4 regions of the Brumicola blandensis genome follow, and region 2 is predicted to be linked to each of the others. Evidence: predicted binding sites of a transcription regulator. Region 2 holds the regulator's gene; each other region holds the start of a gene.

What was found. The regulator sigma-54, encoded in region 2, starts transcription at its own class of promoters, with help from an activator protein. The targets are predictions, from matches to a motif close to GTTGGCACGNNNNTNGNNT.
Region 1: the regulator sigma-54 is predicted to act here: its motif matches at 1,699-1,717, upstream of RM544_RS00830 (EF-hand domain-containing protein).
Region 3: the regulator sigma-54 is predicted to act here: its motif matches at 2,141-2,159, upstream of RM544_RS09835 (flagellar hook-length control protein FliK).
Region 4: the regulator sigma-54 is predicted to act here: its motif matches at 2,089-2,107, upstream of RM544_RS09510 (LPP20 family lipoprotein).

What each region holds. Positions count from the first base shown of each region.
Region 1 is NZ_JAVRIE010000001.1:188,205-191,908, forward strand. Features, by position in the region: gene asnS (asparagine--tRNA ligase) at 1-779, opposite strand, end outside; gene RM544_RS00825 (hypothetical protein) at 1,040-1,462, shown strand; gene RM544_RS00830 (EF-hand domain-containing protein) at 1,888-2,148, shown strand; gene RM544_RS00835 (sensor histidine kinase) at 2,232-3,704, shown strand; gene RM544_RS00840 (hypothetical protein) at 3,701-3,704, shown strand, end outside.
Region 2 is NZ_JAVRIE010000007.1:239,414-243,117, reverse strand. Features, by position in the region: gene ptsN (PTS IIA-like nitrogen regulatory protein PtsN) at 1-250, opposite strand, end outside; gene hpf (ribosome hibernation promoting factor) at 267-554, opposite strand; gene RM544_RS16290 (RNA polymerase factor sigma-54) at 579-2,066, opposite strand; gene lptB (LPS export ABC transporter ATP-binding protein) at 2,129-2,854, opposite strand; gene lptA (lipopolysaccharide transport periplasmic protein LptA) at 2,854-3,432, opposite strand; gene lptC (LPS export ABC transporter periplasmic protein LptC) at 3,401-3,704, opposite strand, start outside.
Region 3 is NZ_JAVRIE010000003.1:312,917-316,620, forward strand. Features, by position in the region: gene RM544_RS09830 (response regulator) at 1-1,965, opposite strand, end outside; gene RM544_RS09835 (flagellar hook-length control protein FliK) at 2,261-3,704, shown strand, end outside.
Region 4 is NZ_JAVRIE010000003.1:240,508-244,211, reverse strand. Features, by position in the region: gene RM544_RS09515 (bifunctional GNAT family N-acetyltransferase/carbon-nitrogen hydrolase family protein) at 1-1,407, opposite strand, end outside; gene RM544_RS09510 (LPP20 family lipoprotein) at 1,493-1,945, opposite strand; gene RM544_RS09505 (flagellar assembly protein FlgT) at 2,233-3,432, shown strand; tRNA gene RM544_RS09500 (tRNA-Arg) at 3,546-3,621, shown strand; partial or broken gene RM544_RS09495 (hypothetical protein) at 3,661-3,704, shown strand, end outside.

The DNA of each region.
Region 1 (3,704 bases), on a different contig from region 2:
GTCGCGAGATCAGCAAAAGCAACTTCAGGTTCAATCATCCAAAACTCAGCTAAGTGACGACTTGTATTTGAGTTCTCAGCACGGAAGGTTGGGCCAAAGGTATATACTTTTGACATAGCAGCGCAATAGGTTTCAACGTTAAGTTGTCCAGACACGGTGAGGAAAGTTTCTTTACCAAAGAAGTCTTCTTTGTAATCCACTAGGCCTTTGTCGTCGCGAGGAATATTCATCATATCTAATGTAGACACTCGGAACATTTCACCCGCACCTTCAGTGTCCGACGCTGTCAGAATTGGAGTACTTATCCAAAAATAACCTTGCTCATGAAAGAATCGATGCACGGCTTGTGAAAGACAATTTCTAATGCGGGTCACTGCACCGATAATGTTTGTGCGAGGGCGTAGGTGAGCGTGCTCACGCAAATATTCGATACTATGTCGCTTTGCAGCCATAGGGTATGTGTCTGGGTTCTCTACCCAACCTAGCACTTCAACACTTTGTGCTTCGATTTCAAGTGCTTGTCCTTGACCTTGAGACGCTTTTACTGTGCCTACAACCGAAACAGAGCAGCTAGTGGTCAGTTTGGTAATATCTTCATAATTTGCCAATGAATTCATTGCAACGACTTGGATTGGGTCAAAGCAACTGCCATCATGCACGTTAATGAATGAAAGGCCTGCTTTTGAGTCGCGACGGGTTCTCACCCAGCCTTTGATGGTCACAGTGTCGTCGACACCATATTTGCCAGCCAAAACATCGGCGACTGGTGCATATGTCATATTATTCTCCATTGGGCATGACTAGACAAAACGATAAACGCTAGCTTTATTATCCGTTGTGGACAAATAAAGTGCTAATTCCGTATGATAGCAATAGGTAGTCTGAAAAAGAAACCTGTTGGCTCACCACGTTTGAGTTCGCGATGCTGACTTATATAAACGTCGGAAGCAAAGCATTTTTCGTCGGGTCTTATTTAGTTCTACTTTTAGCGGCTAAGTATACTTAACTATGCAAGGGATAACAGTAGGTAAAGTAGAATATGCACGATAAAAATGAAAAAAATACGAGAGGGAGAGAGGGTGGAGCCGAACCTTTGGGTTTTGTTGACCGCCGACAGACTCCAGCGAGCAAAGAGCCCTTGTTTCGAGTCATGGTCATTTTAAATGTGTCAGCTTGGTTTTCTTTGCTTGGTGCACTCGTTTTGTTCCATTATGCTCGTCCAGAGTTTATTAGTGGTGTACAGAAATTCTGGGGAGTTGAAGGCCGAATTTACTGGTCACAGGCTCACGTGGATGGATTGTTAGCAACCCTTCAGGTCTGTCTCGGTTTGAGTTTAGTTTCGATGATCCTGCGCTTGCGAAGAAACCGCAGGAAAACAGATAACTTTGGCATTAATTTGTTCATCTTATTAGCGATCACTGTCATTAGCTTAATTACGCTTTACACCACAATGTATATGTAAAGATACTCCCATCTTTTTTCATACTGAGATGACGGATGCGAGCGGTGCGTTGTTTCGACTGTCTGTATATTGCGACACCATCATTATCGCTTTAACTATCTGAAAGTATTGCACTATTTTGAATGTTTTCACTGTATTGTAAGAAATGACTAAAGCGGTGTCTTATATTAGCTTCACAATTCCGTTGTTTATTTTTTTGATTTCTTCTATGTTGTTGAATATGTTGTATAAATTAAGTTGGCATGTTCCTTGTAATACTACTTCTGCATGGTCATTTCGAACCAAACACCAATGGTCTAAATGAACCGTAAAAAGCACACTCAAACTGATAAAAATAATAATACAAGATGTCAGTAGGAAACAAACGTAAGTGAAGCTGCTTGTTCACCGCCGTTAATCCAATACTGAATTTAGGAGAGCGTACCATGGCTAACTTTTCAAAAATGATGAAGATCGCATTATCAATCATGCTGGTGCAAGGCATCTTAGCAATTCTTATATCAACTGCAGCGAATGCGCAAGAAAGTCTAATGGCAACATTAGACGATGATCAAGATGGGCTTATTTCCCTGCGAGAAGCCGTTGGTCATAAAACCTTACTTGAAAACTTCAATAAAATAGATGCGAACGAAGATGGTTACATCAGTCTTGATGAACTAGACGCAAGCGAAATCTCTAAAGGATAACGATGTAGTGACAGTTATGGCTCAATACACGGATGAGTGGGCCACTTTCATCCTTCCAACCTTCCCAATAAGATTGCATCGCTTTGTTGAAGCAAAACGCTGGCTATGTAATGCTTGATGACACTTACACTAAATCGTCCAGACTATTGCAAATTCGATCGCTAAAACAACTCATTTTAGGTAGCTTCTTTGTTGCACTCGTTCCTCTGTTTACTTTGCTTTGGCAAAGTCAGAGTGACTTGGCAAAACTGAATGATGCCATTGTGAAGCAGACTCAGTTTTTCGTTGAGACAGCAGGTACCATGCGCAACTTAGAAAGCATGGCACGAGATATCGAAAGACTTATGCGGCAGCACTTTGTATTACCCAACGCAACACTGAAGCAGTTGAACGACGATACATTAACGCTATTTCAACAAGAGTTGGAACCGTTTTGTCAGCAACTCTCTGATTCCGATGCTTGTGGTAAATTGCACCGCAATTTAATTCAGTTAGGAAATTATCCGAGCATGACAGACAAGCTAGTCTTGGACGCTCACTTAGCCTCTTTTACGCAAGCAATTAACGCACTGAGTGATGACGTGAAAGCAACAGTGAATCAACGAGTATCTGAGCAGCAAAGCTTCATGTCTGCACTGCAGCAAAAGCAGGCTTGGTCTACTGCAGCGCTCACTTTAGTCTCTCTTATACTCATTTTATTTGCCGCTAAGTTAATCACCAAGCCTGTAAATAAATTGAAAAATATCATTGCGGCTATCGCAGATAATCAAAATGAATTACCGGTGAAGTCGTCATCGGGACCGCGAGAACTTGTCGCAGTAGAAAAAGACCTTTATTTGCTACACAAGCGCATTCAACAACTTGAAAAAGTAAGAACAGCGCTGTTGCGTCATGCTTCACACGAATTGAAGACGCCTTTGGCGAGTTTTAAAGAAGGCTGCGCACTGTTAGCAGAAGAAATGGTAGGGCAACTGAATAAACAACAAAAAGAAGTGGTCAATCTACTCCAAGCATCAACTAACAGATTAAACCTTTTGATTGAGAAGTTGCTTGATTATAATGCTTTGCTACAACAAGCTGAGCCGTCTTTTGAACAAATAGATACGCAACAGATTATCAACGAATGTCTAACCCAGAACGGTTTGGCGTTGAAACAGTCTTTGTGCACTGTGGAAACTGACATTGCTGATGATTGCCAACTCATCGTATCTGATGCGGAGTTATTCAGGCGTATCTTAGATAATCTGATATCAAATGCAGTCGCCCATGGTACAGAAGCCACTGCCATTTATATTAAATTGCACCAGGCTATGGGTGATTACGTATTAGATGTTGCAAACCATGGTAATGAAATTTCGGCAGATGACAGAAAGAATATCTTCGAACCTTTTAAGCGCGGCCTGTTAACTAGAAATGACAGAGTGATTGGCGCGGGTCTAGGCTTATCTATCGTGTCAGATTGTGCTCGTTTGCTAGGAGGCGCTGTGTCCATAGTGGATGTGAAATACGCGTCAGTTTGCTTCAGAATAAAGCTACCTTTGAGAGATGAATCATGA
Region 2 (3,704 bases):
CACTCGTGACGACAACAGCTACGATATCGTCTATGCCGTCGATACGGCCATGAGGAATGGCAATGCCATTTCCAATACCTGTGCTGCCCATTTTTTCTCGGCTCACTATACTCGCGAGTATATCGCCAAGTGCTAATGATGGGTTTTCTCTGGCCGCAATCTCGCTGATGACTTCGAAAATTCTTTTTTTACTGTGACAATCGACCGCACATTCAGTGCGGTCTAAAGAAATGATATCAGATATGATCATATTAACTCTTAAGCAACTAGTGTCGCTTTAGTTTTTCCTTGTGTTTAATAACCTGTCTGTCTAGTTTATCGATAAGGCCATCAATGGCTGCATACATGTCATTATGCTCGGCATTTGCGTGAACAACGTCACCCTTTAAATGCACAGTAGCTTCTGCTTTTTGGCTCAGCTTTTCGACGTTTAACACCACGTGTACGTTGCTGATATGGTCGAAGTGTCGTTCTAACTTCTCAAACTTAGTATCGACATATGCTCTGAGTGAATCTGTAATATCTACGTGGTGACCTGTTAGATTAATTTGCATAATGTTACGTCCTCTAATGTCGTCTTATAAAAGACTTTTTCTTTGGTTCGACGGGGGAATCGAGAGAGACTCTCGATATTTCGCAATTGTCCGCCGTGCAACTTGAATACCTTGATCAGCTAACAATTGCGCAATCTTGCTATCACTTAATGGCTTGCTAGGTAACTCTGCAGCCACTAACTTCTTAATTAATGCTCTTATCGCAGTAGATGAACACTCTCCTCCAGACTCAGTAGAAACATGGCTAGAGAAAAAGTACTTTAACTCATAAATGCCACGTGGCGTGTGCATATACTTTTGTGTGGTAACTCGAGATATAGTCGATTCGTGCATATCCACCATTTCAGCTACGTCATTTAGTACCATCGGTTTCATCATTTCTGGGCCGTGTTCAAAAAAGCCCATTTGTTGCTGCACAATACAATGAGACACCTTTAGGAGTGTTTCGTTGCGGCTTTCTAAACTTTTGATAAACCATTTCGCCTCTTGTAAATGAGACTTAATAAATTGGGAATCGTTCGAATTTTTTGTACTTTTACTTAAGGCCGCATACTCTTGATTAACCACTAATGGCGGCAGTGAATCATTATTTAATTCAACAACCCAGCGACCGTTTTTCTTGAGCACAGTGACATCTGGAATGACATATTCCGGCTCTTTGGTTGCTATCTCACTCCCAGGACGGGGATTGAGTGTTTGTAGCAGACGCATCACTTCACGCAGTTGGTCTTCTTTCAACTTCGTTTTACGCATTAAAGTGCGGTAGTCTTTACTACTTAGTAAATCACTGTGTTCGCTTAGCAAATGTTTAGTTTCAGCGACCCAAGGTGTGTCGGGAGCAAACTGATTGAGTTGCACCAGCAAGCATTCTTGAGGTGAGCGGGACCCAGAGCCAATAGGGTCAAACATTTGAATGCGTTTTAAAACACATTCCACTTCATCAAGCTCAATCTCTTCGTTTTGTAAGCTATCCAAAATGTCTTCGCAACTGACGGTTAAATAGCCTGATTCGTCGATACTGTCGATAATTGCGATAGCGATAGAACGGTCAATATCAGAGAAGGGCGTTAATTCCATCTGCCAGATTAAGTGGTCTTGGATATTTTCTGAGGTCTCACCTTGAAAGACGTAGTCGTCGTCGGGGCTTGAGCCACCTGTCATCGTTGCTGGTGCAGAAGACGAACTGAGGTATTCTTCCCATGAACTGTCGATCGGTAAATCATCAGTGAGTTGATTGTTTTCTAAGGCGTCATGACTATCGATGTTGTCAGAATTTGCCGAATTGAGGTCGCTAGAATCAGCTTGCTCTCTATCGTTTGCACTATTCTCTTCTGACTGCTTGTCATTATTGTGTTCACTTTCATCAATTTCCAATAAGGGATTTGAGTCAAGCGCTTCTTGGATTTCTTGTTGCAGGTCTAGCGTAGATAACTGTAATAGCTTGATCGCCTGCTGCAACTGAGGCGTCATCGTAAGTTGTTGACTGAATTTTAACTGCAATGAAGGCTTCATTGATGCCCTTGACCTAATGTTAACGGCGAGACGTGCCGAATTCTAAACATGATACGGAATACCTATAAGACAAATTGTTCACCGAGATAAACATCTCGCACTTTTTGGTTACTGAGAACTTCCTCAGCACTGCCTGAGGCGATTAGTTCGCCATGACTTACTATATACGCTTGTTCACAAACATCGAGGGTTTCTCGAACATTGTGGTCAGTTATTAATACACCAATATCACGTTCTTTTAATTGTTGTATTATCTTCTTTATATCATTAACAGAAATTGGGTCAACACCGGCGAAGGGTTCATCGAGCAAAATAAATTTAGGATTTGCTGCTAAAGCTCGCGCGATCTCGACTCTACGCCGCTCCCCGCCTGACAAACTCATCCCAAGATTGTTTCGAATATGATTCACATTAAATTCATCCATTAAATCATCGGCTTGTTGCTCGCGCTGGTCTTTTGTGAGTTCTTTTCTCGTTTGCAAAATAGCCATTAGATTTTCATATACCGTTAGTTTCCGGAAAATCGAAGCTTCTTGCGGTAAATAACCGATACCGTGTCTTGCTCTCTCATGCATGGGCTGAATTGATAAATCTAGCTGATCAATGAAAATTTCACCTTTATCGATAGGTACGAGCCCAACGATCATGTAAAAAGTAGTGGTTTTACCGGCGCCATTGGGGCCTAACAAGCCAACGATTTGGCCTGTGGATACCTCAATACTGACGTCTCTAACGACTTGCCTAGCTTTGTATGACTTGGCGAGATGATTGGCAACGAGTTTACTCACTATTGATCGTCCTCTTGCTTCTTATCTGCGTCTTCTGCTTTATTTTTCAAGGTGTCTTTGGTTTTCTGAATCGTATCTGGACTGAAAATTGTCACGGTAGGCGTGTTACTTTTCTCATTTGTGTTGGCCAGCACCTGTTCTTTTTGCATATCAAAAATAATTGAATCACCTTCAATCGTAAAGGCATTCTGCAGAAGTTGTGCATTGCCTTTCAAAGAAATGGTGCGGTCAGCTTTAATGTATTTGATTTCATTCGCACGGGCTTCGACCATGCTGCCGTCGGCCAATTGTTGGATATAAGAAGCAGGTTTGCCGGTGGCAATAAAAATTTCACGCCCAGCCCCATTGGTGCCTATCACTTCCATTTTATCGGCGCTAATTTTTAAGCTACCTTGAGTAATCTTGACGTTACCCTCGTAAAACAGCACTTTCTCTTTACTATCGGCAAAGGTATTTTCAGACTCAAGTCTAATGGGTTGCTCAAAATCACTCTTTTGAATGATTTCCTGCGCTGTGCTCGAAAACGCTAAACCTAGCGTTAAGCAACTAGCGAGTAGGTAAGTATTCAGTTTCAACATGTTTTTTTAACTCGTATTGTTGGGTTTCTAGATTTGCGCTAAACCCAATACTATTAATCGTAAAATTCGAACCAGATATAGCGACTGGTTGATCTGAAGACAATTCTTGAGTGTCTAAACTAAAAGAAATGTAGTCAGTAGAAATGGTTTGTATGTAGTCGTTAGTTTGTTGACTACTGATCACAACATCCGAGGCAAGCTCTAGTCGATTGTTGTCATAAAACGTTCCTTCACTTGCGACAAGTTGCCAACTCTCGCCGGTCTCGGCTAAG
Region 3 (3,704 bases), on a different contig from region 2:
TAGCCAATTATCTAAACTCAGATCTTGGTTGTTGTCTTGCCTTTCAAAATAGCCGCTCTTACCATTTTTACGATACCAAATTCGTTCATTTTGCCCCACTATGCCGTCACTCAAAGCGCCTGATTGGACAATTTTGTCGATAGCTTCGTTGTCTGATAGCCACTGGTCAGTGAAAAGGCTCGAGCGATAGCGCTGTAGTACGTTACCGTCGAATGAGAACAACTCCCCGCCACTACTAATAATAATAGTGTTATCAATATTGAAAAGCTCTACAGGGCCGGCAAACAAACCGTCCTGCTCGGTTAGCTTAATAAGCTCGGCTTTATCTCCTAACAGACCAACTTGCTCAAGATAATAAAGCTCTCCTGTCGCAGTCCCCATGAACAAGGTGCCGCTCTCATCAATTTGGAGGCTGATAAGCTGATCATTAGTGCCAAGAATTGCTTGTTTTTGCCATACACCATTTTTTGTTTTATCTAATATGAATGCGCCGTCAGAGCTACTTGCGATGAGTTTGCCACTCAATGGGTCTATTTGCATGATTCGTCCCAGACCGGCGGCAACAAGCTGCTTTCCTTGCCTAGTGCTTAAAATATCATTAAGTGTATTTCGAGCATCATAGTTTAGTGCAGTTGAACTGTGTTGCTCAATATGTGAAGGGCTCTGTTTATTGACCTCGAGCTCAAATATTCCACTCCATTTTGCGTGCACTAATGCATCCTTGAATTCGATAATGTCCACACTACTTTCTTGATTATCGCTCAGTGGCAGAAACTGAGGGCTGAGAAGCTTATTGGCGCTAGCGCTTAACTTAAATATACCGTTTCCTGCGGCTAAAATGCCTCGACTTGTCTCTTTTAGCCTGAGGATCTCAGTAGAGCGATTGCCAATTTTAAACTGACTAATAATATGCGCAGGTGTCATCTTAATAATATTCGGTATACCCGTTAACCAGATATTGCCTTGGCGGTCCTCCTGCGCAGAAAAAACCGTATTCATACTGATATCAGACTCTATGTAGTTCCTGAGGAAATGCAGATTTTCATCAAGCACAAACAGGCCGTGATAGACCGTTGTGATGTAAAAGTAGCCATCGGAAGAGAAAATAGCGCGATACAGCTGTGTATCCTTTGGGAAATCACTTGGGTTGAGAACTTGAAGTAAGTCAGTATCTTCTAGTCGATAAACACCATGTGACTCAGTCACGAATACTATCTTTTGATTTTTATCTTGTAGTATTTGCGTAACACGCGATTCTGAGCTTAGTGTATAAGGCAAAGTCTGATGATTCAGGATGATATTGTCTTGTTCAACGTGTGTCGTGATCTTATTGATATGCTGGTCATTTTTCGCTTTATACCAAAACTCATTATCAATATTGAAAATGAAGTGTTTACTTGAAATTGCCCCTTCCACTATTCGCAATTTTTTGCCGTCATAGAAGAAAGTAAATTGACTGGAAACAAATAGGACACCATGTTCATTGCTACGTGTCGACCATATTTCACCAAATTCCTCAATGTTCGGGAGATATTGAGCAAGCAGGCTTGTATACTTCAGCTTACCTGCTGCACTTATCGACACTTTGGCTATATCGTTGGTTGTGCCCAGATAAAGCTCTCCTTGCCACTCAGCTATTTCTCTTACTGGTGTTGCATGAGGAGTCGAAATGTTGCTCCAAGAACTCCCGTCCCACATTGAAATGCCGCTTGTGTGTCCAACATAAATAAATCCTTTTTTATCCTGAATGGACGTCCAGTTTTGGTTATGCCCACCATGTTCATTTGGAGGATATACCGTAATTAAAGGTTGGCCCACAAATTGATACTGCTGTTCCTGAGCCTGCATTCCAGATTCATTGGCATGAGCGACAAAATGCAAGAATAGAAAGATGAAAAATGAAAGCCCGACTAAAGCTGTGTCGTGAATTACCTTCATGAATCTGTCGCTTGGAGCTAAAAACATGCGTAATAATTTTCCTTATCTGTTTGGCCTAACACAGTAAATAGCCTTATAGAGACAGCCGGATGGACCTAGTTTGAAGCAAGTGCCTCAGCACTTTATTCCCTCCGAGCAGTGTAGCGCAATTCATGAATAAGAACCAAGGCGAAGTGAATACTTGCTTGACCGTTTTTTTACTGTTGGTACGGCCTTTGCAAATTCACCTAGTATTGTAACTAAATAGCCTGTATTTTTTGAATTAATAGTTAATAAAAACAGAAGTTTAGTCTTATTGTCACGGTTTGGATGAAAATTAATTATGCAACAATTTGCCACCGCTCAAACAACTATTGCCGCATCAAACATAGCGTTTGAAGAGATCCAAGTGAATTCACCTGTGAGCCGGGAATCAGCTGGCTCTCAGTATGATAATAGTCAACAACGCAGCGCATTTGAAGAAGCTTTAGCTAGGCAGGAAAAGCAAGCTGAAAACCGTCGTGAACCTGAGCGTAATGATAATAAACGCAACAGCCAGGTTCAGGATAAGAATGCAGAGCAAGCTCAGTTGAGCCGAGAAAGAGCGCAAGAGAGTCAAGAAGCTAGGAATAGAAAAAGAGATGAGCAGGCTGAGCAAAGCAGGCTCGACAATGAGCGTAATCGAGACTCAGACAAGCAAACGAGCTCGACAAATAATGCTTCATCAACCGAGCGCTCAGAGCCGACAAATCGAGGTTCAGCAAGCTCAGAAAAGCAGAGCGAGGAGCATTGTGTAAATTGTGAAGAGCACCAAACCGCTCTGCATGAGCAAGCTAAGCTAAGTGAAGCTAGTGAGGAGCAGCGCAATATTGACGAAATTTTAGTGGCTGAGAAAGCAGCGGCACAAAAAGAGGCTTCCAGCCAATCAGGTAAATCTGAAAACGAGGCTGCATTAGCACCAGGCGAGGAGTTCAATTGGGTTGACTATGTTGACCGTATTAAAGACCTCTCTGATAAAAATATTAGCAATGATTTGTACATTGATGACTCAAGCAATAATGAGGACTTTTTCAAACAGGCACTAGACTCTTTGGCTTTAACTTCAACGAAGAATGCCAGTGATAGTTCAGACGAAATTGCTGTAGACAGTGTTTCTGATATTGTCACAGAAGAGACAGACACAGAGTTTCTGGAAATTCATCTTAGTGAGAAAGAGCTTGAAGCGCTGCTGAAGGCGAGTGGTGTAGAAAAAGAATTGAGTTTGCATGGTGACGCACTTGAGGAATTAGACAAAGCGATTACGTCTTTATTGCAGCAATTAATGGATAGAAGTGGACCAAGCGAAGCTGATCCAGCCGAACAAAATCTTGAATCACAACAAGAGACATTAGGTGCATCCGAAGTAGATGCTAGCTTATTGAAAAACCTTCTATTATCTTCTGAACAAGAAGCTAAAGCGATGGCCAAAGCCAATGATGCGAAATTACAGGCACTTGATAATGAGAATGCGGTTCCAAATGAATCTTTAAGCGCTTTTGAATTGGCTCAGGATGAGTTTACCGATCAAGAAAAAGTACCTCAGCCAATCGAAGGCAGCATTGATGACGCACTTCTTGCCGGTATCAAACCAGTAACAGGTGAAGTTGAAGGCGAAAAAGTAGCACAGCCGCTTGATAGTGAACTCAAGCCAAATCAAAACCCAAACATCGATACACTAAAAGAGGACGTGATTGATGAGTCTGCGCTCATATCTGCTTCAACTCTTGCATCGACTGGAAAATCTGAAG
Region 4 (3,704 bases), on a different contig from region 2:
CACAATTGCGTCATGTGGGAAAGCAAAATCCGAGGGCGAAAATACAGCCGTTTGTCCGTATTGAATATCAACGTTGTCTACTTTAGGCAAGTTACCCACACTACCAGCAATGGCAACGTAACATTCATTCTCTATCGCTCTAGCTTGCGCACAACGACGAACTCTCAGGTAACCATTCTTAGTGTCAGTCCAAAATGGCACAAACAACACCTGCATATCTTGCTCATTTAAAATACGCGCAAGCTCTGGGAACTCAACGTCGTAACAAATCAGCACACCTATTTTACCAAAATCAGTGTCGAACACCTTAAGCTCATCCCCGCCTTTCATGATCCAATCAGACTTTTCATGAGGTGTAGGATGCAGCTTCGACTGTGCTTCTAATGAGCCATCACGATGACAAACATAACTCACGTTATATAGCTCATCATCTTCAATGACAGGCACTGAACCAGCGATAATATTAATATTATAGGTGATCGCAAGCTTAGAAATGGCAGTGATGATTTCATCGGTGTAGGTCGCTAGATGCCAAATTGCATCAATTGAACTATCTGAGTCAGCTAAGCCCATTAGCGGCGCATTGAAAAACTCAGGAAACAATGCAACATCACACGAGTAATCAGATAAGGCATCGACGAAGTATTCTACTTGCTGAAGCAATTCACCAACATTTTCAAAGTAACGCATTTGCCATTGAACACATCCAATACGCGCTGACTCTTTAACACCATTAATAATAGATGGCTTCTCTGCATCGTAGTATATGTTGTGCCACTGCAATAACGTTGCATAGCCACGTGACGCTTTATCTTCCGGTAAATAGGCCTTTAAAATTTGCTTCACTTCGAAGCCATTAGAAATTTGAAAGGTCAGGATAGGATCGAAAATGTCCTTTGATTTAACTTTCTCAATATATTCGTATGGAGTTAGTTCGCTAGAATACTTTGAATAATTAGGAATGCGACCACCGGCCATAATAGACTGAAGGTTCAGGTTGCGACAAATCTCTTTGCGCGCCTCATACAAACGTCGGCCTAAACGCAAGCCTCGGTAGTCATTCGATACGAATATATCAACGCCATAAAGAACATCACCTTTGGGATCGTGCGTGGTTAAGTAAGCATCACCGGTAATTTGATCGTAAGTGTGCTTGTCACCAAATTTGTCATAGTCAACAATCACAGCAAATGCTGCGGCAACAACTTTACCCTTATCTTCTATGCATATTTGTCCATCGGGGAAGGTATTGAGTTGGGCTTGGTATTCGCGTAATTTCCAAGCGCCACCAACGTGTTGATACACGTCATCCATTAACTCTTTAATGTCGTCGAAATCGTCGAGCGTTAAATGGCGAAGTTCTAATAGGTGTTCACCCTCACCTGCATGACTCATGTCTTGACTCATAAAATCCCAAATTAGCTTATAGAAGCTCTTATGTTAGAGCAAATTGTGCTGAACTCAAGGTTTGTTAGAAGTCTGCTTGCTCAAATCAATAGTAAGTGACCTTTCGTATTTTTTTCGGCTTGGCTGTTGAAAGGTAGATGTCATAGACTCGTGACATGTCTAGCTCTAATTCCGTTGCGTATGTGTCTTCACCTACGGGGTAACTCTTTACAACACGAGCGCCTCGAATAACGCCTTCCACCGAGCTTTTTAACTGGTTGTTTGTCAGGATCAAATTTGCTAACTCTTGCTCACCGTCAACTTTTTGGCCATAAACTTGTTCCGCCAATTCGCGGTAGGCGTCAAGTTTTGATGCCTTTATCGCCATCAGTGTTTTGGTAGAATCATCCGACGCCAGTTGTGCATCTATTGGTGCATAACCCACAGCACTGAGCACAGGATAAGATTCAGGCTCAATCGTTTCCCATTCCACATGCTTGGTAAACATTGAGCTACAGCCCGACAAAGCGGCGACAGCGAAAAGCATCATCGCGCTCATTAGAAGCTGTTTTTTATTTGGTAAATAGTTCGTATACTCTTGCATGGTTGTTTCCTACTGCCTTGCTTTGTTGTTTTAGCAGAGTCTATCTAGTAGCTTTTCTTAATAGACGCTGTATTCATATGCTTCGTTATTGAGACACTAAGCAATAAGCGAACCAACTATTTCAGATTAAACCTTCAAATCCTCTAAATGTGCCTTATGGCATATAACTTGTATAGCCAAAGCAATAACACTGTTTTTTGACAGTATCAGTTTAGTCTTAGTTGTCTTGCAGAGACTCATAAATGCAATGCAACCTTGAACAGCATAACGTTGAGCACATTGATATGAAAACACCTTGGTACACTATTTTTGGGTTTGTTCTTTTGTCACTTAGTTTTAGCCACACAGCTAAGGCGGCCTGGTTCTCAGCCACTGGGCAAGCAGCTATTCTAAACGGTGATAAAGTGGCTGCTAGAGAACAGGCAACAGAAGAAGCAATTAAGCAAGCCTTATTGTTTGCTGGCGCATCTGTGCGAAGCGTACAACAAATGACGAACGGTCTACTGATGGATGATCATTTAGAGATTCGCTCTAGTGGTGAGGTAAATACGATTGAGTTTATTGAAGAGGTATATGAAGATGGCTATGTCACCGTATCTATTCGCGCAGATATCTTTTCACAAGAATCACAATGCAGCGCAGCCGATTATACCAAGCGTATTGCAACTACATATTTCCCTTTACGCTACGGTGCACAAGCGGCGGATGGCCAGCTACATACTTTCGGTGAAGCGGCAGCAATGAAGCTTCAGGAGACATTTGCGGCTATCACAACAAGTCTTACCGTCTCTGATGTAGAACCGTATATTCTAAATTGGCATACAACAAATCAAGCAATGCAGGCCGTCAGACTGGCAGAAAAAACGGATGTTCAGTATGTATTAGCAATTACCATTGATGACATTAGCGTAGAGCGCAATCAATCGAATGCGTTTACGTTTTGGAAGGGTGAACAAGCGGTGCGAAACCTTGCCTATAGCATCACGCTATTGAACGGTGCTTCAGGTGAAACCTTGATGAGTAAGCAATATCGACTATCAGAAGCTTGGGAGTTTGACCGGACCAAAACTGTCGACGTGCATTCAGATCAATTTTGGCGAAGTCGTTTCGGCCGTGCTGTTTTAGAGAGCATGCAGCAAGCAGCAGTCGACTTAGAAGAATTTGCCATGTGCGAGCCGACTATGGGTAGAATCTTGGCAGTAGCAAACAACCAACTACAAATTAACCTTGGTGAAAACCAACAAGTGAAAGCTGGAGACCAACTTACCTTATTTAGTGTAAAACAAATTCAGGACAACTTTGGTCAACAATATAAGCAGTTTGTGTTACACCCTACTCCTCTTGTTGTGACACAAGTATTTGCTGAAACAGCCACGGTCACTAGCCGAGACCGAAGCCTTTTAGGTAATATTCAAGCAAATGATTTTGTTGCTAGGCAATAATCGTCGATTGATTTGACGCTTCATTTATTCTGTAAGCTCAGCAGCACAATGTCGGTAAAACGCACCGACTTGTTTTGATTCATAAAGTAGCACAAAATAAGGCTTTGCCCCTCCACCCCTTAGTTTAACTGGATAAAACGAGGACCTCCTAAGTCTTTGATACAGGTTCAAGTCCTGTAGGGGTGGCCAGTTTTTGTTTATCGTAACCTATAACTTACTAAACAAGCCGATGTTATATTTGTCGGTTTGGGTAATATCGGTGTAAACTCCCC